3 regions of the Vibrio sp. YIC-376 genome follow, and region 3 is predicted to be linked to each of the others. Evidence: predicted binding sites of a transcription regulator. Region 3 holds the regulator's gene; each other region holds the start of a gene.
The links. Region 3 encodes CRP, which controls carbon source genes, mostly activating them, when cyclic AMP is high. Its sites were predicted from a motif close to TGTGANNNNNNTCACA; they were not measured.
Positions count from the first base shown of each region.

Region 1: cytR (DNA-binding transcriptional regulator CytR) is a predicted target of CRP. The motif match lies at 1,164-1,179, and genes of this name have one in related genera.
Region 2: deoD (purine-nucleoside phosphorylase) is a predicted target of CRP. The motif match lies at 5,211-5,226, and genes of this name have one in related genera.

Region 1 covers NZ_JBBWFK010000006.1:289,178-296,927, forward strand. Annotated here, with positions in the region: gene priA (primosomal protein N') at 1-1,129, shown strand, start outside; gene cytR (DNA-binding transcriptional regulator CytR) at 1,464-2,471, shown strand; gene WJM94_RS13760 (SPOR domain-containing protein) at 2,632-3,177, shown strand; gene hslV (ATP-dependent protease subunit HslV) at 3,564-4,115, shown strand; gene hslU (HslU--HslV peptidase ATPase subunit) at 4,139-5,470, shown strand; gene WJM94_RS13775 (1,4-dihydroxy-2-naphthoate polyprenyltransferase) at 5,853-6,770, shown strand; gene rraA (ribonuclease E activity regulator RraA) at 6,847-7,386, shown strand; gene zapB (cell division protein ZapB) at 7,589-7,750, opposite strand, start outside.
Region 2 covers NZ_JBBWFK010000003.1:228,614-236,363, reverse strand. Annotated here, with positions in the region: gene WJM94_RS08095 (LysR family transcriptional regulator) at 1-673, opposite strand, end outside; gene hisC (histidinol-phosphate transaminase) at 823-1,914, shown strand; gene WJM94_RS08085 (ABC transporter substrate-binding protein) at 1,936-2,709, shown strand; gene WJM94_RS08080 (transposase) at 2,817-4,325, opposite strand; gene deoD (purine-nucleoside phosphorylase) at 4,383-5,093, opposite strand; gene WJM94_RS08070 (YbgA family protein) at 5,492-6,442, shown strand; gene WJM94_RS08065 (MerR family transcriptional regulator) at 6,432-7,247, shown strand; gene phrB (deoxyribodipyrimidine photo-lyase) at 7,257-7,750, shown strand, end outside.
Region 3 covers NZ_JBBWFK010000023.1:13,861-21,610, reverse strand. Annotated here, with positions in the region: gene astD (succinylglutamate-semialdehyde dehydrogenase) at 1-1,392, shown strand, start outside; gene WJM94_RS23105 (DUF1338 domain-containing protein) at 1,640-2,431, shown strand; gene crp (cAMP-activated global transcriptional regulator CRP) at 2,580-3,212, opposite strand; gene WJM94_RS23095 (phosphoribulokinase) at 3,453-4,322, opposite strand; gene WJM94_RS23090 (YheU family protein) at 4,445-4,657, opposite strand; gene WJM94_RS23085 (hydrolase) at 4,691-5,698, opposite strand; gene WJM94_RS23080 (TIGR02444 family protein) at 5,883-6,371, opposite strand; gene WJM94_RS23075 (ABC transporter ATP-binding protein) at 6,368-7,750, opposite strand, start outside.

The sequences.
Region 1 (7,750 bases), on a different contig from region 3:
TCCCGCTCTAGAAACGCTGCACAATGCACTAACGGGTAAATATCACCATCTGACGCTCACTCAGCGTGCTGGCTCAGCGGTACCAACAACAAACAAAGTTCTCGATGTCAAAGGACAATATTTAGAAAGTGGTTTATCCGCATCTTTAATTGCAGAAATGCGTAAACACTTAAAAGCCGGTAATCAGGTAATGCTATTCCTTAACCGTCGCGGCTTTTCTCCTGCGCTTATGTGTCATGAGTGTGGCTGGATTGCAGAGTGTAAACGGTGCGATGCCTACTACACCTTCCACCAATACAGTAATGAAATACGCTGCCATCACTGTGGCTCGCAGCAGCCAGTGATTCATCAGTGTCAGGGATGTGGTTCCACTCAACTGGTGACCGTTGGTGTCGGTACTGAGCAGCTAGAACATCAGTTGGCGCAACTCTTTCCAGAATACAAAGCTATTCGTATCGACCGAGACAGCACTCGTCGCAAAGGCAGTTTAGAAGATGCCCTCGAGTCGATTCGCAAGGGCGACTACCAGATTTTAATAGGCACACAAATGCTCGCTAAAGGGCATCATTTTCCTAACGTCACACTCGTTGCTCTTTTGGATGTGGATGGATCTTTATACAGCAGTGACTTTCGTGCTTCTGAACGTCTCGCACAACTTTTCATTCAGGTTGCGGGACGAGCTGGGCGTGCGAGTAAACCCGGTGAAGTTATTTTGCAAACTCATCATCCAGAGCACAGTTTGTTGCAAGCACTGCTGCAAAAAGATTACCGACACTTCGCAATGAGCGCTTTAGAAGAGCGTAAACTGGCACAGCTTCCCCCGTACAGTTACCTGACTCTATTCAAAGCGGAAGCAAACCAAAGCGAATTGGTGGAGGACTTTCTGCGTCAAGTCCGTTTTACCCTCGAATCTCACCCATTATTTGATGATACTTGTATGGTGCTAGGCCCGACGCCTTCGCCCCTTGCTAAGCGAGCGGGTAAATATCGCTGGCAACTTTTGCTGCAAACGCAACATCGTTCCTTGATGCAAAAGTTATTAACCAGTGCCAAACCTGCTATTGAGTTGTTGCCTAATGCCAAAAAAGTACGTTGGAATTTAGACATAGAACCACAAGATCTCAGCTAGCAAACGTTTACTCATGTAATGAATTACCTTTTAATGTGATGGATATCACATTGTCATTACGATTTTTGTTAAACAGACCGTAACTTTCGCCATAGAAATGAATAGACTATCCAAATTAGTAAAGTCTTAAGTGCCTTGAAGCAAAAGACTTTAATTTAACTCCATGGCGATTCCCACAAGTTAAAGTGGTGTTCTAGCAAGAAACAAGCGCGTTATCTGACAAATAAACACCAAAAATGTAATGATAGGGCGTGAATTTATCTGTGCTAAATCACAGCGATTTCAATAAAGGAAATAACGTCATCTTGGCGAAATATTTGAGAGGTTAAAAACTATGGCGACAATGAAGGATGTTGCCCAACTTGCGGGAGTATCTACCGCGACGGTATCTCGAGCATTGATGAATCCAGAAAAAGTCTCGTCTTCTACGCGAAAAAGAGTTGAAGACGCAGTACTTGAGGCGGGTTACTCACCTAATTCGTTAGCACGTAATTTACGAAGAAACGAATCAAAGACTATTGTTGCTATCGTCCCAGACATCTGCGACCCTTACTTTTCTGAAATCATTCGTGGTATTGAAGATGCCGCAATGGAACACGGTTACCTCGTGTTGCTAGGTGATAGTGGTCAGCAGAAAAAACGCGAAAGCTCGTTCGTTAACCTGGTTTTTACTAAGCAAGCTGACGGGATGCTGCTGCTTGGTACAGACTTACCTTTTGACGTCAGTAAACCAGAACAAAAGAACCTGCCTCCAATGGTTATGGCCTGTGAGTTTGCTCCTGAGCTAGAGCTTCCAACAGTCCACATTGATAACCTGACCTCGGCATTTGAAGCCGTCAATTACCTGACTCAACTCGGTCATAAGCGTATTGCACAGATTTCAGGTCCTGATACCGCCGTATTATGCCAATTCCGTCAGCAAGGTTATCAGCAAGCACTGCGTCGAGCCGGCATCAATAAAGACCCTCAGTACAGCATCGTCACCGAATTCTCTTTTGAAGGCGGAGCAAAAGCCGTACGTAAACTGTTGGAACTGCCGGATCCACCAACCGCTATTTTCTGTCACTGTGACACTATGGCTATTGGTGCGATTCAGGAAGCGAAAAAGCTAGGATTGCGAGTGCCGCAAGATCTGTCGGTAGTGGGCTTTGATGACATCAACTTTGCTCAGTACTGCGATCCACCATTGACGACCATCTCCCAGCCTCGCTACGAGATTGGCCGACAAGCGATGCTAATGATGCTCGAACTTTTGAAAGGTCACGACGTACATTCAGGCTCACGTCTTCTGGAAACTAATTTGATCGTACGAGGAAGCGCAGCGCCTCCTCAACGCGCATAATTTTTCTCACCATTGGCGTGAGATGCTATCCATTCAAAGCGGTGCTAAATTTGCGCCGCTTTTTTGTATATGTATCTAACAAGATTACAGAAACAGGGTGTTTTCTGGTCTCATTCTGGATTAACATAATTGGAATAATACTTGATGACCAGAAGTAGCCGTGGCAAACAGAGATTATGTGAGACGGGGGCGCGGAACCCCAAAAAAGTCGACAAAAAAACAACCGTCTAGAAAGAAACCTTGGCGTAGCGGTCTACTGGCAATCGTGCTAGTGGGCGGTTTTGGTTACGGGCTCTACTTACTCAACAATGATCCGGAACCTCAGCCTGTTGCCGAGAAGCAGCCAACGACTCCAGTCAGCAAACCTAAGCCGAAGAAGGATTTACCACCACCACCGGAAGAAAAGTGGGAGTACGTGGAATCACTCCCTAAGCGTGAAGTCGAGGTGGTAGCAAAAGAGATTGAAGTTTCGAAGATCCCTTACGTAATGCAATGTGGCGCTTACAAGACTCAGGCTCAGGCTGATGAGCGAAAGTTGGCTATCGCCTTCCAGGGTTTGTCGAGCAAGATAGTCAAAAAAGAAGGTAGTTCTTGGTATCGGATCATTTTAGGTCCATACAAATTTAAGCGCGATGCTGAGAAAGATCGCCATAAGTTGCAACGAGCTAAAATCGAGCCGTGTGCGATTTGGAAAGAAAATTATTAAAAGAAGGGCCTAGGGAAAAATAGGTCCTAGATCCTAGAAGCGTCTGCGGTGAGTGCAGTAAGAAATGTCAGCTCACGTGCTCGCTGCTTTGGAATACAGAATACGGATTACAGGGTCCTAGGTAGCTAGGTCCTAGGTTTACTTGTTGAAACTTCCGTGCTTAAAATTCAGAGTATAGGGCGCTTCGCTTCTCGATTACAGAAAACAGGAAAGACAACGCTTGCGCGTATTCCGTATTCCGTATTCCGTATTCCGTATTCCAAGTGTTTTCCCTAGGACCTAGGATCCTATAACCTAGGTCCTCTATCTTTTCCCCCTTGAATCCCCTTTCCCCCTCCCCCATATACAGTGATACATCCAAAGAGAAATAATTAAGAGGTCGACTCGTGACTACCATTGTATCTGTACGTCGAAATAATAAAGTCGTCATCGCGGGTGATGGCCAAGTATCTCTAGGCAATACCGTAATGAAAGGTAACGCGCGCAAAGTTCGCCGCCTATACAACAACAAAGTACTTGCTGGTTTTGCTGGCGGTACAGCGGATGCCTTCACTCTTTTTGAACGCTTCGAAAGCAAGCTGCAAATGCACCAAGGCCACTTGACCAAAGCAGCCGTGGAGCTGGCAAAAGACTGGCGCAGCGATCGCGCGCTTCGCAGACTTGAAGCGCTTCTTGCTGTCGCAGACGAAACGGCATCTTTAATCATTACCGGTAACGGCGATGTGGTTCAGCCTGAAAATGACCTGATCGCGATCGGCTCTGGTGGTGCATACGCCCAAGCCGCAGCAACGGCACTGTTAGAAAACACAGACCTGGATGCGCGTGAGATTGCTGAAAAAGCATTGAACATTGCTGGCGACATTTGTGTATTCACAAACCACTACCACACTGTAGAAGAACTAGAATCAACTACAGAGCTGGCCGCACCAACCGAGTAATCGTAACGAAGTAAGGAAAGAATATGTCTGAAATGACCCCTCGCGAAATCGTTCATGAACTGAACCGCCACATCATTGGTCAAGACAAAGCAAAACGTTCGGTTGCGATTGCTCTTCGTAACCGCTGGCGTCGTATGCAGCTTGAAGAGAGCCTACGCGTAGAAGTAACGCCAAAAAACATTCTGATGATCGGCCCGACAGGTGTTGGTAAGACTGAAATCGCTCGTCGTCTGGCGAAGCTGGCCAATGCACCGTTCATTAAAGTAGAAGCAACGAAATTCACAGAGGTGGGTTACGTTGGTAAAGAAGTAGAAACCATCATCCGTGACCTGACTGATGTTGCGGTCAAGATGACTCATCAACAGGCGATGGAAAAAGTAAAATTCCGCGCTGAAGAACAAGCAGAAGAACGTATTCTGGATGCGCTACTGCCACCAGCTCGAGACAGCTGGGGTCAGGTTGAGCAAAAAGAAGAGACATCCAACACTCGTCAAATCTTCCGCAAAAAACTGCGTGAAGGCCAGTTGGACGATAAAGAGATTGAAATTGATATCGCTGCGCCACAAATGGGTGTAGAGATCATGGCTCCTCCGGGCATGGAAGAGATGACCAACCAGCTTCAGGGTATGTTCCAGAATCTGGCTGGTGACACTAAGAAAAAGCGCAAGCTGAAAATCAAAGATGCAATGAAAGCGCTTGCTGAGGAAGAAGCTGCGAAGCTGGTGAATCAGGAAGAACTAAAAGAAGCTGCGATTTTCAACGTTGAGAACAACGGTATCGTGTTCATCGATGAGATCGATAAGATCTGTAAACGCGGTGAAAGCTCGGGCCCGGACGTCTCTCGTGAAGGTGTTCAACGTGACCTGTTACCGCTAATTGAAGGTAGTACCGTATCGACTAAACACGGCATGGTAAGAACAGATCACATTCTGTTTATTACTTCTGGCGCATTCCAGGTGGCGAAGCCGTCTGACCTGATCCCTGAACTTCAAGGTCGTCTGCCAATTCGTGTTGAACTGGAAGCATTAAGCAGTAACGACTTCAAACGTATTCTGACTGAACCAAAAGCGTCTTTGACTGAACAGTACATCGCGCTGATGAAAACAGAAAACGTCGACATCGAGTTTACTGAAGATGGTATTAAGAAAATTGCCGAAGCAGCATGGACGGTAAACGAAACCACAGAAAACATCGGTGCTCGCCGCCTGCATACCGTCATGGAGCGTCTGATGGACGAAATCTCTTACGACGCGACAGAGCAGGCTGGTTCTAAGTTCGTGATTGACGCAGCTTACGTGCACGAGCGTCTGGGCGAAACTATTGAAGATGAAGATCTAAGCCGCTTTATTCTTTAAGTTTGAGGATCTAGGGCCTAGGTTATAGGTCCTAGATCCTAGATGTCATTGCTGTAATTCAAGCGAAAAACGTTTGCTCAAATGCTCGCTTTCTTGAATACAGATTACTGAATACAGAGCGCTGCGCTTACCGAAAAGCCCCCCCCTTGCGCCTTACCTTGAGGCCGTCATTCCGAGGAGTCATAGCGACATCAGGAATCTAATATCAGCTAACTTTGAGTCGCGATAGAGAATACCGTCTCAGCAGGCACTCCTAGAACCTAGGATCCTAAAACCTAGGACCTTCTGTTCCCCCTGACTTTCATTGACTTGCTTTAGGTCAATAGCGTATCTGCTTCTTTGTGCTTATACTGGACAAATCGGTTACTAGCACGAAATATCCATGAAACAATCTTTACAGATCTGGCTTGATGCCGCTCGTCCAAAAACATTACCGCTGGCATTAGTTTCTATTCTTACCGGCAGCGCCCTCGCATATTCAGCGGGTCAGTTCTCATTAACCATTTCCATCATGGCTTTTGTGACGGCTACGCTACTGCAGATTCTTTCGAACCTGGCCAATGACTACGGCGACGCCGTAAAAGGCACAGATAATGAAAAACGTCTGGGCCCGCTGCGCGCTATACAGTCCGGTGCGGTAAGTACCAAACAGATGAAACAAGCAATAATCTTTAATATCGTGCTTACCGTCTTTTCTGGACTCATCTTAGTGTTTTACTCACTAAGCTCTTTGGAAAGTATCCTGACCTTCATTGGATTGGGCATACTTGCCATTCTAGCTGCAGTGGCTTATACCATGGGCAGCAAACCCTACGGCTATGTCGGATTAGGCGACATTTCAGTATTCCTGTTCTTTGGCTTGCTTGGTGTATCAGGCACTTACTTTCTTCATACTGGTCATGTTGATACCACACTTTTCCTGCCAGCCCTCGGTTGTGGCTTGCTCGCCGTTGCAGTGCTGAACATCAACAACATGCGTGACATTGATAATGATCGCGAATGCGGCAAACGTACCGTCGCTGTTCGTCTGGGTCAGCATAAATCAAAACAATACCACTTCATTCTATTGGGCGGGGCTATACTCGCTTTCGCTGCGTATCTGCTAATACAGAGCAAACCCGTTTGGATTAGCCTGCCATTCTTGTTGAGTATTTATTTTGTCGCTCATCATGGCAAAGCAGTATGGGAAACCCAAAAGCCCGCACAAATCGCACCGATGATGCCGGTCATCGTAAAATGCTCTCTTGTTACTAACGTTTTATTTGCAACAATTGTGGTAGCTCAAACTCTGGTAAGTTAAAAAAGATTTGTCATTGCATTGACTTAATGCCTAGATATACTCAAAGACAACCAGTTTCTGTTTAGAAAGGTACGTTATGGAATACAACACCTCAGCACTCTGTGACATTTATCTCGAGCAGGTAGATGTGGTTGAACCTATGTTCAGTAACTTTGGCGGTCGCGCTTCGTTCGCCGGTCAAATTACCACTATCAAGTGTTTTGAAGACAATTCGCTGATACGGGAAACGTTAGAGCAAGATGGACTCGGACGCGTATTGCTAATTGACGGTGGCGGTTCCTTGCGTAAAGCCCTTGTTGATGCGGAAATCGCAACCATTGCAGAAGAAAACGAATGGGAAGGTCTGGTCGTATACGGCTGTGTACGTGAGCTCGACGAACTTGAAGACATGAATCTTGGCATTCAGGCGCTGGCTTCAATCCCAGTCGGTGCGTCTAGCCAAGGTATTGGCGAGTATGATGTGCCTGTAAACTTTGGTGGCGTAAGTTTTCTACCTGAGGACTACATCTACGCAGACAGCACAGGCATCATCTTGTCTCCAGAACCGCTAAATATTGACCTGGAGTTGGATGAGACAGAGGAAGAAATATTAGAGGTTCTTGATCCTAGGGATTAAGGCTAGAACATAAGGTCCTAGATCCTCGGGGACTAGGTCCTAGGTGTGTTTGCGGTTAGTAAAGTGATAAACGCTAAGTTTGGTTTTGCAGTTTTAGAATACGGATTACAGAGTACTGAAAAGTTGACTTTTTACTCCGTAATCCAAACAAGCTCTATCTAGGACCTAGGATTCTAGAACCTAGGCCCTTATTTCGCTTGGCTTATTCCACTTCTTCCATTTTGCCAAGAAGTGCGCGAATACGCTCTTGCCACTGTGCGTGCTCTTGTTGAGCTTGCTCAGCTTTTTGCTCTAGCTCTTCACGTTGAGAGCGAAGTTCGTTCGCTTCTGCTTCTAGTTTTACTTTATCTTCTTTCAGCTCTTC
Region 2 (7,750 bases), on a different contig from region 3:
TTTGATTACCTCTACCCTGAATATTGCTATGACCTCTCGATGCCAGCCACATCGACCAGTCTGATTGCTCCGTATTGGCGTGAAGCCATGTGCAGCGCTTGAGGAGGTTCAATTCATCCAGCTCGTTGTCCGAACCTTGTGGAGCTATCGTATCCCATAGCTGTGGAGCGCAGACTGGAGCCAAAATCTCATCGAAGAGCAACACCTGATCAATGGTTTTACTGCGAATAGGCTTCCCGTAAGAGATGACTAAGTCGAAACTATCAAAGTTGGGTATCGCCTGATGTTTGGTTGTCGAGGTCAGTTCTACGTTTGCATCGGGGTAGGCTTGTTGAAAATTGGCGATGTGACCTAACAGCCATGAAGTAATACAACTAGGCGCGTTTAGCTTGATTCGGTTCGCACTATCAACCACTTCTCGAATCGAGGACTGTAAGAGCAGGATGATCTCTTCTGCCAGTGGAATAAACTTTGCGCCTTCCGGAGTTAAGGCTAAACCTCGAGCCTGACGATAAAACAGTGCGACACCCATCAAACTCTCTATTGACTGAATCTGACGACTTATCGCGCCCTGCGTCATATTAAGGGCTTCTGCCGCATGAGTGAAATTCAGGTGCTGGGCTGTGGCCAGAAAAGCTTGTAGGTTTTTTGTCGAAGGAAGTCTGCTTTGCATGTCATCTATCCATGATTTTTTTGCATGGCTAGTATGCCTTTATTTCGATTTAACCGAAAGCGATTCTTGACTAATTTATTACCAATAAAGAAATTTAATTTAATTTAATCGGATAAAACTGATTATGTATTCATATTGGGATAATAATTATAATGTCATTAGCTGAGAAGTTAGCTCCTGAGAGCATAAAAAAGTTAATACCATATCAATCGGCAAGACGTATTGGTGGGTCAGGAAGATTATGGCTTAACGCCAACGAACTTGAAGAGCCGTTGCTTTACAAAGAACACCAGTCACCACTGCATCGCTATCCAGATTTTCTACCTCACGACATTGCGGCTGCGTATCAAGCTTATTGCTCTACGTCGCAACCTATCCTAGCGGTACGTGGCGCGGACGAAGCGATCGATTTACTTATCCGTACCTTTTGCCAACCAGGAAAAGACAGCATCGCTATTTGCACTCCGACCTATGCGATGTACGAGTTTTGTGCCGGGTCACTCGCTATTGACGTGATAGATAGCCCACTACTTCTGCCAAACTTTGACCTTGACGTTGAGAGCGTTGTAAAAGCAGCAGAACAGGCTAACCTCGTGTTTTTGTGTTCACCAAACAATCCAACTGGTCAGCTTCTGAGCTACGAAAAGATCGTTGATGTATTGGAACAAACACAACAGAGCGCAATAGTGGTTGTCGACGAGGCATATATTGAATTTGAGATTGACCACAGCGTGGTTGAACTAATTGACCGTTATCCGAATCTGGTTGTGATTCGCACCTTGTCCAAAGCTTTTGGACTAGCAGCGGTACGATGCGGATTTATTATTGCCCAGCAATCGATAATGGATTTTGTGTGTAAACTTATTCCCCCTTATCCGATGCCTGATAGTTCAGCGGAAATCGTATTACAAGCGTTAAGCGCGGAAGGATTAAAAAAGGTAGTGGAGCATACCCGTACCTTAATTGAATCTCGTCAAAGTTTTATAGAGCGTATTAAAAATGTGGACTGGATAGAAACCATTTATCCGTCAGCGACTAACTTCGTATTGATTCGCACTAAACCGCACGTCAATCTTTTTGAATACTTGCGTCAACAAGGAATTGTGACTCGTAACCAAACTCATGAGCCAAGCCTGCAGAATTGCGTTCGAATCACGATTGGATCGGAAAAGAGCATGCAGGAAGTGGCGGAAACTATATGTAACTTGCAACTAGAGCAATCAACTGACACCATCAACTGAAATATAATAAGGACATTACACATGAAGAAAATGCTGAGCGCATTAGCTTGTACCGCTGCACTACTATCCACACCTTTGATGGCGAAAGAAGTTCGTCTGGCTTCTGACTTTACTTACCCACCATTTAATTACATGGATGCCAACGGTTCGCCAGTCGGTTTTGATATCGAAATTGCTGATGCCTTATGCCAAGAGGCAAAGTTAGAATGTACCTGGGTTTCACAGGGATGGGATTCTCTGATTCCTAGTTTGCTTGCACGTAAGTCAGACGTGATTATGGCTTCAATGCGTATTACGGATGATCGTAAAAAACGCGTACTATTTACTAATAAGTACTACCAGACTCCAGCGCGTTTTGTTGCTAAAGAAGGCAGCAATATTGAAATTAGTGAAGCTGGTTTAAAAGATAAAGTGATTGGTGTGCAAAGCGGTACGATTCATGATCTTTACGTGACAGATAAATTTGGTTCAGTTGCAACAATCAAGCGCTACTCAGGTCAGGATGAAGTGTATCTGGATATGGCGAACGGTCGTTTGGATGCTACCTTTGGTAACTCAGATCAGCTTGCTTTGGCGTTCCTGGAGAAAGAAATTGGCCAAGGCCATGAATTTGTTGGTGAAGCGGTTACTGATAAAGCCTACATCGGTGAGGGTACCGCTTTGGCACTGCGTCAAAACGATAAAGAATTAGCAGAGAAGTTTAACCAAGCTATTAAGACGATTCGCGCGAATGGCACCTACGATAAGATCGCTGCGAAATACTTCTCCTTCGATATCTATGGCGAAGAGCTGTAAGCTTCAATCAAAAACACTAAGCCTATCTCGCTCAGCAAGGTAGGCTTTTTTGTACTCACTGATCCTGACTGGTTGGTTCTTAATTTCTACATCACAACAGTCAGTAGTTAGGATAGAAGCTGCTTAATCGTCAAAGGCGCGTCTGTAACTTCCAGTCTTTGAGCTGCTGTGAGGCCTTTTTTATCTTGATAGCACAAGTTATGCCACGCTCTGAATATATCCAGAAGTGGTAAAATACCACCTGGTCTTAATTTTCGACGTGGTTCGTTAATGAAGCCTTCAAACAGTAGCTGGAATCGATTCTGGTAGAACTGTACATGACGTGTCGTCGCGACATTGAACCATTTTTCCGGCTCATTGTTACTACCAGCAAGGTAACAAATGCCTTTGCTTCTATCTCCTTGGTTTGAACTTCTATCCCCTTGATTTGAAATAGTCCCTTGATTTGAGATAGCCCAACGGTCACGCCACCAACTCATGTAAGCAATATCAATTTTGCCAAATGGTAAGTTCATGTCCCAGGCTGGATCTTCTTCCACATACATTAAATCGACACTTTTGTTTTTAATGCGAGACAAGCAGACACTCAACGCTGCCGAACGGAGGAGAGGATCTTGAGGCATGTAAATAGCAACGTGCTTATTTGACCCGCACATATCAAGTACGTGCAGATAATGAGCGTACGACGTGTAAGGTGGACGAATGAGTGCACCTTTTGACGGGTAGTGGAATACAGAAAGATTCCCTAGCGGGTCTTCGACATTAGCCCGAGCCAAAATGGTCTGATATTTCTGGTCGATGCGTTCACGAAGCTTGCTTGAAGGCTCTGCTGGTGGTTCGCTGGCTTCTGCTGTGTATTCTTGAGAAACAAACCGAGAAACCTGATCGTACGGGTTATGATCAACCGTGCCAATCGGCTCTTCGTCAGATGAGTAGTTCACGTGCTGACAGAGAATATAACCGGAATGTGCTTCACCGGAGACAATCCAGTATACGCCATTATTACTCTTTGGCTGCAGAGCGATGTAATTCGATGCTAATTCATAATGATTAGCGTGGTTTACCCAGCGAGCATCAATGGTCGCAAGTTTTCTGCGACAGCGACTAGCAATGTGATCTACGTGATCGTAAAACGTTTTAGGGTTGATGCTGAGCTTACGACAGATTTCGCGCACGGAATAACCAGTGAACAGCAAACCCATTAAGTTCTCTTGGAACTGAAGCTTTTTATTCGCACCGGACCATTTATCGACGAAAGTACTTTGACACGCTTTGCAGCGGTAACGTTGGCGATCGCCACTGTAACCAAAAGCGTGGTATAGGTGTTTGTGAGTGTGGACAGAGAGTCCAAAGTTGTCGCATTCATTATTACGACAGGCAGGCAAACCGTCACTATGGACGTGCCGCAGACGATGAAGTTCGTTCACTACATCGCGGTTGTTAAGTAAAGGGGGGAAAGCTCCACATTCACGACAAACCATCGCTGGACGCTTAGGGTTAGCATGTTGCAGAACGTAACGTTTTGCATCGCTCAATCCAAAGTTGTCACACGCCAATGTTTTACAAAAGTTGAGTTGTAACCCATCTGCATCTTTTGGCAGTTCGCCGTTAGACACGATCACCCCCTCTGGGTAATTCAGGCAGCCGGTCAGGCACCGGCTGCAAATGATTAATTAGATGTTAATTGCGGTTTCTAGTGCAACTTTCATCATGTCGTTGAACGATTTTTGACGTTCTTCTGAGCTTAGTTTTTCACCACGGATGATGTGGTCAGAAACTGTCAGGATAGTCAGCGCTTTTGCACCTAGGTCTGCAGCGACACCGTAGATACCAGCCGCTTCCATATCTACACCTAGGATGCCTAGTTTTTCCATCTTCGCGAACAGGTCGGTTTCAGGTGTGTAGAACAGATCAGCTGAGAATACGTTACCCACTTTTACTGGTACTTCTTGCAGGCGTGCTTGTTTTACTGCTTCTTCTAAAAGGTCGTAGTCAGCAATTGCCGCGAAGTCGTGGTTGTTAAAACGGATACGGTTAACTTTTGAGTCAGTAGAAGCACCCATACCGATCACAACGTCCATCAGATTGACATCGTCACGTACAGCGCCACAGCTACCTACGCGGATAACGTTTTTCACGCCGTATTCAGCGATCAACTCGTGTACGTAGATACAGCATGAAGGGATACCCATACCGTGACCCATTACAGATACTTTCTTGTCTTTGTAAGTGCCAGTGAAGCCGAACATGTTTCGAACATCACAAACTTGCTTCACATCTTCCAGGAACGTTTCTGCAATGTACTTAGCTCGCAAAGGATCGCCAGGCATTAGAACTGTTTCAGCGAAATCACCTGGTTGTGCGTTGATGTGTGGGGTTGCCATAAGTGCTCTCCAAAGTCTTGTTTGATAAAACGCATCTAGTATAGATGGCTGTTACCAATTCTGTTGAATTCGTTCGTTTTCGTTGAGGCAATAATATCGGGGAGCAAGCTACATCCTTGAGAGGTTGGTCACAAAAACAACCCTTATAGAAACCAAGCTTTATGATTATAACGAAATATGTTGAAAGCCGAAAGGCAATCGATTTGCTCGGAGGCGATTTGTTGATGTCGCACGCAAAATCAAAGATTGAGGCGACATTACTTTTTTGTATTCGCGGTGATCTAAGTGCAGTTCGAGCGTGTAAAACGATTAAATTGTACAATTTAATTTCTTGTATAACCTAAGCAAGCTTGCTATAAGTTATACAATAAAACCTTTTGTATAGGGATGGCGTAATCATGGAATCTTCAATCAAAGTAGGTATCAGTTCTTGTGTTTTAGGTGAACGTGTCCGTTTCGACTCTGGTCATAAGGTGAGTAATTTCGTGACTAAAGAGCTCAGTAATTACTTCGACTTTGTTTCTGTTTGCCCCGAGGTCGGTGTTGGTATGCCAGTTCCTCGACCTACTATTCGTTTGATCTCTAATGAAGAACGTCTGGCACTGGTGGAAACAAAAAATCCTGAGAATGACCACACTGACAACATGTTGGCATACTCTGAGAACAAAGTTGATGAGCTTGAGAAGCAGAATCTATGTGGCTACATCGTCTGTGCCAAATCGCCAACCTGTGGTATGGAGCGTGTCAAAGTGTACAGCAATCATAATGCTTCAAAAGAAGGGGTAGGTTTGTACACTCAAACACTAATGCAGAAAATGCCCTGGTTACCGGTTGAGGAAGATGGACGTCTGAATGACCCGGTTCTTAAAGAGAACTTTATTACTCGCGTGTACTGCCTTAATGACTTTTATGAGTCAATGTCAGGAGAACCAACCCGAGGCAAAATCATTGATTTCCACTCCCGCTATAAATTAACGCTAATGGCGCATCATCCTGAATCGTACCGTTCATTGGGGCGTTTGGTGGCTGATGTTGCAAGTTACAACATTGAAGACTTTTATGCAGCATATCGCTCAGGATTAATGAAAGCCCTCTCAAACCGAGCCAGCCGCAAAAATAACACCAATGTACTGATGCATCTTCAAGGGTATTTCAAACGATCCTTGAATAAAGGTGAAAAGGAAGAGCTGGTGACCGTCATCCATGATTATCGTACCGGTTTGTTGCCGTTGCTTGCTCCGCTAACACTGATTAAGCACTATCTAAATACTTATCCGGACGAGTATTTACAAAAACAAAAATACTTAGAGCCGCACCCGCAGGAGATGAGATTACGTTATGGCTTGTAGTTCAGAAGAAAAACTGTACGCAATTAGAGATGTCGCAGAGTTGACGGGCGTAAAACCCGTCACGCTGAGAGCTTGGCAGAGAAGATATAACCTTATTCAACCGCAACGGACAGAAAAAGGTCATCGCTTATATCGCCAGCAGGATATTGACACGATTCGAGAAATACAAAGCTGGTTGGTGAAAGGCATCGCTATCGGCAAAGTAAAAGGCTTGCTGGGAAAAGCTGATGATGTAGAAATCAGCTCGGAACCGTACGTATTAGAAGAAGTTGAGACCTTGTTGTCCGCACTGTCTCAACTCAATAGCGCTAAGATAGAGAGTGTTTTGACGTCAGTGATGAAGGAGTATCCTTTTAACTTAGTCGTTGAGCAATTTATTAATCCGGTGTTTGATGCATTGGAGTTAGTCAAAGGGTCGCTTCGATCCTTGCAGAAGGGGCTCTTTCAAACCTGTCTTATTAAACGACTCGCACTCGTGATTGATTCTGAAAATAAGGCTGCCTCGAAAGGGAAGTGTTTGCTCGTCAGTTTTGAACAGCTTCGGGAATCGGAAAGCTGGATTCAAGCGGCGAAGCTTTGTGAACTGGGATATCACGTCACCTTAATTGACAAAGTAAACGACATTTCTGGCTTAATTGAACACGAGGTAATTGAGCGTTATCAGCAAGTATTTCTGTTCTCCAACAAAGCACTACCAATCAAACAAGTAGAAGCGTTAAAAGCGTTACAGACTCAATTCCCGAATCAAATTCAGTGCTCAGAGGTGATCGAAAAACTCCACCTAGGCCACACGCAGAGTAGTTAAGGAGTCAGTATGGTTCTGGTCTGGTTTCGACGTGATCTAAGAACGTTAGACCACACAGCACTAAAGGCGGCTCTGGATTCCGGGCAGCCTGTTGTCGCGTGTTTTATTGCAACGCCGCAGCAGTGGCGAGAGCATCACATGGCTCCAATGCAAGCGGATCTCGTCGCCCGTCGGTTAGAGCACCTTAACAGAGAACTTCACGAACTCAATATTCCGTTTCTGTATGCTGAAGTCGAACAGTTCGATGACTGCACTGATGTGATTAGTGGCTGGGCAGAATTATTGAACGTGACCAGCGTGATGGCGAATATTCATTATGAAGTCAATGAGCAAGCACTTGATCGTCAAGTTTCACAGACGTTAAATCAATCTGGCATCAGTTTTGAGCTCTTTCATGATAAGTGTGTTCACGCACCAACGACCGTTCTTAATAAGCAAGGTGACTACTTTAAGGTATTTACCCCTTTTAAAAGAGCCTGGTTGCAAAAGTTCCAAATACCTAT
Region 3 (7,750 bases):
TACAACCAAGAAGTGATTTGGCAAGGTAAAGGTGCAACTGCTGAACAGGTTAACCAAGCGGTAGCCGCTGCTCGAGCTGCTTTTGTGGAGTGGAAAAATCGTCCATTCGCAGAACGTGAAGCGATCGTGCTTGCGTTTGCAGAAAAAGTAAAAGAAAACAGCGAAAAGATTGCTGAAGTGATCGCTAAAGAAACGGGTAAGCCTATTTGGGAAACTCGCACAGAAGCCGCTGCAATGGCTGGTAAAATCGCAATTTCGATTCGTGCTTATCATGAACGCACGGGTGAAGCGACACGTGAAGCTGCAGGCAACCAGATAGTCCTGCGCCATCGTCCACTAGGCGTAATGGCAGTATTCGGCCCTTATAACTTCCCTGGTCACCTTCCAAATGGTCACATCGTTCCTGCAATTTTGGCGGGTAACACCGTGGTATTTAAGCCATCAGAACAAACACCTTGGACTGGTGAGGTGGCGATGAAGCTGTGGGAAGAAGCGGGTTTGCCTAAAGGCGTGATTAACCTGGTTCAAGGTGCCAAAGAGACAGGCATTGCTCTGGCTGATGCGAAAGGTATCGATGGCGTACTGTTTACTGGTAGTGCAAACACCGGTCATATTCTACATCGCCAATTCGCGGGTCAACCTGGCAAGATGCTGGCGCTGGAAATGGGTGGCAACAACCCAATGGTTATCTCTGAGAACTACGGCGATTTAGACGCAACGGTCTACACCATCATTCAATCTGCATTCATCAGTGCAGGCCAACGTTGTACCTGTGCACGACGCCTGTACGTGCCATTGGGAGAGAAAGGCGATGCGCTAATCACTAAGTTAGTTGAAGCGACGAAGAACATTCGTGTTGATCAACCGTTCGCTGAGCCAGCGCCGTTTATGGGGCCGCAAATTTCTGTGGCAGCGGCGAAGTTCATTCTGGATGCTCAATCAAATCTTCAGTCTTTAGGCGGCGAGAGTCTAGTTTTAGCCAAAGCAGGGGAAGCGGCATTTGTATCTCCGGGCATTATCGATGTCACTAATATTGCTGAGCTACCTGATGAAGAGTATTTCGGCCCGCTATTGCAGCTGGTGCGTTACGAAGGTCTGGAAAAGGCAGTGGAACTGGCGAACGACACGCGCTTTGGCCTGTCCGCTGGTCTCGTTTCAACGAATGACCAAGAGTGGGAATACTTTGTAGACCACATTCGTGCCGGTATTGTAAACCGTAACCGTCAATTGACTGGTGCAAGTGGCGACGCGCCATTTGGTGGTCCTGGTGCATCAGGTAACCTTCGTCCAAGCGCATATTACGCAGCGGATTACTGTGCTTACCCAATGGCATCTATGGAAGGTAGCGCGACTGAACTACCTGCAACGTTGAGCCCGGGTTTAACGCTTTAATTTGAAGTATATGAGCCTCGGCAATGTACTGTGGCTCAGTTTGCCAGCGCACTGCTGATGTATGGAGTATTAATGTGCGTTGGCTGACTAGTGAAGTGATTAAAAACTTAGACAAGCGTGTTTAGACTGACTGATATTCCGTCACAGGTTGGTGGCTGCTCGTTCATTATTCTGGACAGCTTTTAAGGCTGTGAACGAGCCGCCAACATTCTTATCTTATCCCTACATCTCGTAACAAGGAGCCGTTATGACGCCCGATGTGTTATTTGAATCACTATGGCAAGACTACATTCAACGTCTATGCCCTTCTGCTGCTAAAGTTCATCAGCTTCTTCAGGAAGATGAACCTTTAATTAACGACCATATTGCTTTACGCACATTTAATGTTGAGCCTCTTGGCATTGAAACGCTGGCTAAGCCATTTTTAGCGATTGGCTATGAAGCGTGTGGTGATTATGTCTTTGAAAGCAAGAAACTCGTTGCTAAGCACTACGAGCACCCAGATCCAAAACAGCCAAAAGTCTTTATTAGTGAGCTCAAAGTAGAAGAGTGTTCTCCAGAGCTACAAGCGATTGTTGCGAAGCTGGTGGCACAAGTAGATGCAGAGAAACTGACAGGCAGCGCATTTTTGCATGGTGGCCGTTTATGGGACCTAAGTTTTGCAGATTATCAGACTCTGGCTAAAGAGAGCGAATACGCGTCCTGGCTTGCTGCACATGGTTACGGTGCAAACCACTTTACGGTTAGCGTGAATCAGTTGAACCAGCACAATGAAGTGCAAGAAGTGAATGATCACTTACGTCAAGCTGGATTTGTGATTAACGAGTCTGGTGGTGAAGTTAAGGGCTCGCCAGAAGTTTTGCTGGAGCAATCTTCCACCATGGCTGATAAAGTGCCTGTTCACTTTACTGAAGGCTCTGAGATCATTCCAGGTGGCTTCTACGAATTTGCTAAACGTTACCCAATGGCAAATGGTGAACTTTATCCAGGATTCGTTGCTGCTTCTGCAGATAAAATCTTTGAGAGCACGAATAGTTAATTCAATACGTTAACTCGATTCCCGATGGCTGCTTAAGGCCGTTGGGAATGGGGCTCTAGACTGACTCACTTTTATCTGTAAAGAAAAAGCCACCAATGTTGCCATTGGTGGCTTTGATTTATTTGACTTACGTTACTCTTATCAGAGATTAACGAGTACCGTAAACTACGATAGTTTTACCGTGCGCAGAGATTAGGTTCTGCTCTTCTAGCATCTTCAAGATACGACCTACTGTCTCACGAGAACAGCCAACGATTTGACCGATTTCTTGACGAGTGATCTTGATTTGCATGCCATCTGGGTGAGTCATCGCATCTGGTTGTTTTGCCAGGTTCAGAAGCGTCTGAGCGATACGACCAGTTACGTCTAGGAACGCTAGGTCACCCACTTTTTGGCTAGTTACTTGAAGGCGACGAGCCATCTGCGCAGAAAGACGCATTAGGATGTCTGGGTTTACCTGGATAAGCTGACGGAATTTCTTGAAAGAAATCTCAGCCACTTCACAAGGAGATTTAGCTCGAACCCAAGCTGTACGCTCTTGGTCTTCCTCGAATAGACCAAGTTCACCAATAAAGTCACCTTGGTTTAGGTAAGAAAGGATCATTTCCTTACCTTCTTCGTCTTTGATAAGAACCGCAACAGAACCTTTAACGATGTAGTACAAGGTTTCCGCTTTTTCGCCCGCGTGAATTAGCGTGCTCTTTGATGGGTACTTATGAATATGACAGTGTGAAAGAAACCACTCTAATGTTGGGTCGGTTTGAGGTTTACCTAGAACCATAATATCTCACTTCCTCTGCAGGGTACGCTTGCGCTATCCATATTTTAGCTAAGCCTGAATCAGGTTTACTAGAATAAGAGCACTTTTTATATGCTGCAAGCTATCTTGTGTTTCGGTAAGAAATAGTATCCTTTTTCTAGGATTATTTCTTGATTTTAATCGTGCCATGGTTGCTATTTTGTACGCAAAACTGTGCACATGATCACGGTATGAAAAGTAAACACTACGAAAGCGAGATTTTTAGCCAATTTTTCCTGTTTCTATGAGTTGTTGTAGGATAGGCCGTACGATCAGCTCCATCGCAAAGCTCATCTTTCCGCCAGGTACAACGATGGTGTTGTGGCGTGACATAAACGAACCATCAATCATGGCCAGAAGGTATGGGAAATCGACATTCTTGATACCACGAAGTCGGATCACCACAAAACTCTCATCTAAACTCGGAATACCTTTCGCGTTGAGCGGGTTTGAAGTGTCCACCGTCGGTACACGCTGAAAGTTAATATGAGTACGTGAAAACTGTGGAGTGATGAAGTTCAGGTAGTCATCCATCGAGCGAACGATGGAGTCCATGACGGCCTCTCGTGAGTGGCCACGGTCACGTGTATCGCGCACGAACTTTTGGATCCACTCCAGGTTTACAATCGGTACCATGCCAATCAGAAAATCGACGTGCTGAGCTACGTTCACGTCGCCATCTACAACGCCACCATGTAACCCTTCATAGAAAAGTACATCGCTGTTCTCTGGCAAATTTTGCCAAGGAGTGAAAGTCCCTGGCATCTGATTGTATGGTACGGCTTCATCGAATGTGTGCAGATAACGGCGTATGCTACCAGTACCGTTTTCGCCGTACTGATGGAAAAACTTTTCCAGGCCAGGAAAGTCATTGGCTTGTGGACCAAAGTAGCTGATGTGTCTGCCTTGTTCGCGTGCTTTTCGAATTTCGATATCCATTTCCGGGCGAGTAAAGCGATGGAAGCTGTCACCTTCAACCCATGCCGGTTTGACGTTCATCATGTTGAACATCTTACGGAAGGCTTCAGATGTAGTAGTTGTTCCGGCACCAGATGAACCGGTAACCGCAATAATTGGGTGTTTAGCTGACATGACAAACCTTGTCGAAAGTTTTTCCTTTAAGGTGCAGCAGGTGTCTACTGCACAATTGATAACCCACTATAGCACGTAACAACGCCTTGTCATCGACTGGGGTACGGTAAAATGTGAAGAGTCTAATACTTTGCTTTTCTTTGAATATCTACAGTTTCATGCAGCTCAGAATACACAATGACTGCTTCACCTTTTTCTAGTTGTGACTTTACCTGATCGATCTTATCTTGCAGGGAGACTTCTACCGTGCCGTAATCCGTCCCTTCACGAAGAACGAATTCACGAATCAGATTTTCCAGCGTATCCGGCGCAATGTCTTGCCAAGGAATGATCATAAATACCTCGAAATTTTATGATGGGTCCCCAGTTTACTGTGTCTTACGTTTTGAAACAGCAGAAAGGTGACCGGCAGCGATGCACTGGTAGTAGGAGGGCAGTGCTTCTTCCAGCCAGAACTTCGGCTTTAACGCGGAGCCAGAGATAAAACCGACATGACCGCCATGTTCATACAAGCGATAGTCGATGTTATCTGGCAGGACGAATTTTGGAATGACTTCATCGGTCATAAATGGATCGTCCTTGGCATGAATAATCAGGGTTGGCAGCTTGATTTTCTGCAACTTACTCAAGCCAGAACACTGGGTGTAATAATCATGAGCATCTTTAAAACCGTGCAGTGGCGCGGTGATCAAATCGTCAAACTCTTGTAAGCGCGTTACGCGTTTGATGGAGTTGTAAGAGAGCGCCAGTTCACCATGGAGTAGTGTGTGCTTTTGTAAGGCGTTACGTTTGAGTGATGAGAGTAAATAACGTCGATATACTTTGGAAAAACCTTGTTCAATTCGGTTAGCACAGGCGGCCAAATCGAGTGGCGCGGACACTATGGCTGCCGCTTTCAGGATGGGGTTATCTCTGTATTGCGCCAGATAGTTCGCCAGCATATTGCCACCAAGGGAAATGCCAACCGCGATTTTGGGACTATGCGGAAAACGTTGCTCAAGATGCTCCAGGAAATAACGCGCATCCGTTACCTCACCGGAATGGTACGCACGGGCCTTTTTGTTTGGTTTACCACTGCAGCCACGAAAGTGCATCATCACAGAGATCCAGCCCGATTGAGCAAAGGCATTCATTAATCCATTGGCATAAGGACTGTAGAAGCAGCCTTCTAAGCCGTGAAACAGGATGAAGATTGGTTTGTGTTGAGCGGGTTCTTTGTTTGGATCTTCACTCCAGGCAAGATCGAGAAAGTCACCATCCTCGGTATCCAGCGTCTGCCAGACAGGAGTAAACAGCGCTTTTTTACGAATAAAGCGTGGGAGAAGGGTCTGAAGGTGCGGGTTTTTCATCCCTGCGGCTGCAAAAAATTGTGTCATACCTAACTGCTCTTATACGCCCTCCGACATCCATAGGAGGACTTATTAATATAATCCTTTACATAGTATAGGTATTTTATACCCAAATGACTTTAAGATGCAGGATTCAGAGCGTAGTCACTGGCGTAAGTTCAAGGACAACTACGCAGTGGAATAGTCAGCTTTCCAAGTTATTTATGGCGATTTATGGATGTTTGGGCGGGTGAATGTTTGGCACTGGGATAGCAAAAGCATGCTGCAAGTGCTCACCACCTAGCTGGCGACAATATCTGAGCGTGAGCGGATCGCCATCATTCTTAATCAGGGTTAGGGAGTTGATGCAGTTCACCAAGTCGGATTGCTGTTGCTTCTCGAGTTGCAGTTCAAACTGCAAGGTCTCGCGATATAACGCATCGTTTACTTGCGACTTGAGATGACGTCTTAGTTCGCGAAAAGAGTGCAGTAACGTTTCACTGCGACCAAGACAGCTCTGTACCAGATGCCAGTCTTTTTCTTGGAAAATGAGCTGCTGCTCGTCAAGCCAACGGAGCAGCAGTAGCAGATTCACGTTCCCGTGATAATTGTTTTGCAATGATAAACACGCTTCTTTTACTTCTCGCACGCCATAAAACTGCAGACTGAACTGCCACAGGTGTTCTAAGGTAAGAGTGTATTCCGCGTGTTTATCTGTCATTGGTTAAACTCGAGCTCCATCTGCTCCAGTTCTTCCTGAGCAGACATCCATTCCATTTCTACCTCTTCAAGCTCCGACTTGCTCGATGCCTGAAGTGCCAACACTTCATTTAGTTTAGCTTTATTTTCGGCTTCATAAAGTGAGTTATCCGCCAATTGTTCTTCAGCTTTTGCTAGTGCTACACCTAACTTATCCATTTTATTTTCTAATTGTGTCAGCGTTTTGCGAATTGGTGCGGTTTGTTTACGAAATTCTGCTTCGCGACGTTTCTGCTCTTTTTTTGCAGCAGCGCTGTTGGCTGAATCTTTGGCAGGTTGTGCCGCTTGCGCTTCTTTACGCTCTGCTTTTTGCTGCTCAGTAAGCCATTTGTAGTAATCAACTAAGTCACCATCAAATGGAGCAACTTGGCGATCATGAACAAGGTACAAGTCATCGGTTGTGGCACGCAGCAGGTAGCGGTCGTGCGAGACAATCACCATCGCGCCTTCGAAAGTTTGCAGTGCCATGGTCAGCGCTTGACGCATATCCAAGTCCAGATGGTTGGTAGGCTCATCGAGTAACAATAGGTTTGGTTTTTGCCAAACGATTAATGCCAATACCAGACGTGCTTTTTCACCACCTGAGAACGGGGCCACTTTTTCCAGGGCTTTATCACCTTGGAAACCGAAGCTACCTAAGTAGTCACGCAGCTGTTGTTCGGTTTGATCGGGGGCGATTTGCATCATGTGCTGCAGCGGCGTTTCTTCAGGATGCAGAGTTTCTAGTTGATGCTGAGCAAAGTAACCAATCTTCACCCCTTGTGAGTAGGTCAGATCGCCACCTTGTGCTTTCAGTTCTCCGGAAAGCAATTTGATCAGCGTTGATTTACCCGCGCCGTTGCGGCCTAGAAGACCAATTCGGCTACCCGGAACGAGGTTAAGGCGAATTTTTTCCAGAATTAAATTGTCGCCGTAACCCGCAGAGACGTCATCCATCATCATGATTGGGTTTGGCAGCGCCGCCGGTTGACGGAACTCAAAACTGAATGGGTTATCAAACTGTGCAGGTAACACTTTCTCCATTCGTTCCAGAGCTTTAATGCGGCTTTGTGCCTGACGAGCTTTGGATGCTTTGTAGCGGAAGCGGTCGATGTAGCTTTGCATATGCGACATCTGTTTCTGCTGCTTCTGGTACATCGCTTGTTGTAGAATCATTTTCTGCGCTCGTTGGTTCTCGAACGATGAATAGTTACCTGTGTATTCGTTTAATTGCTGGTTTTCAATGTGAATGATGCGCCCAACGATTGGATCGAGGAAATCTCGGTCGTGCGAGATCAGGACAAGCGTACCCGGATAGTTTTGTAACCAGCGCTCTAACCACATTACCGCATCTAAATCCAA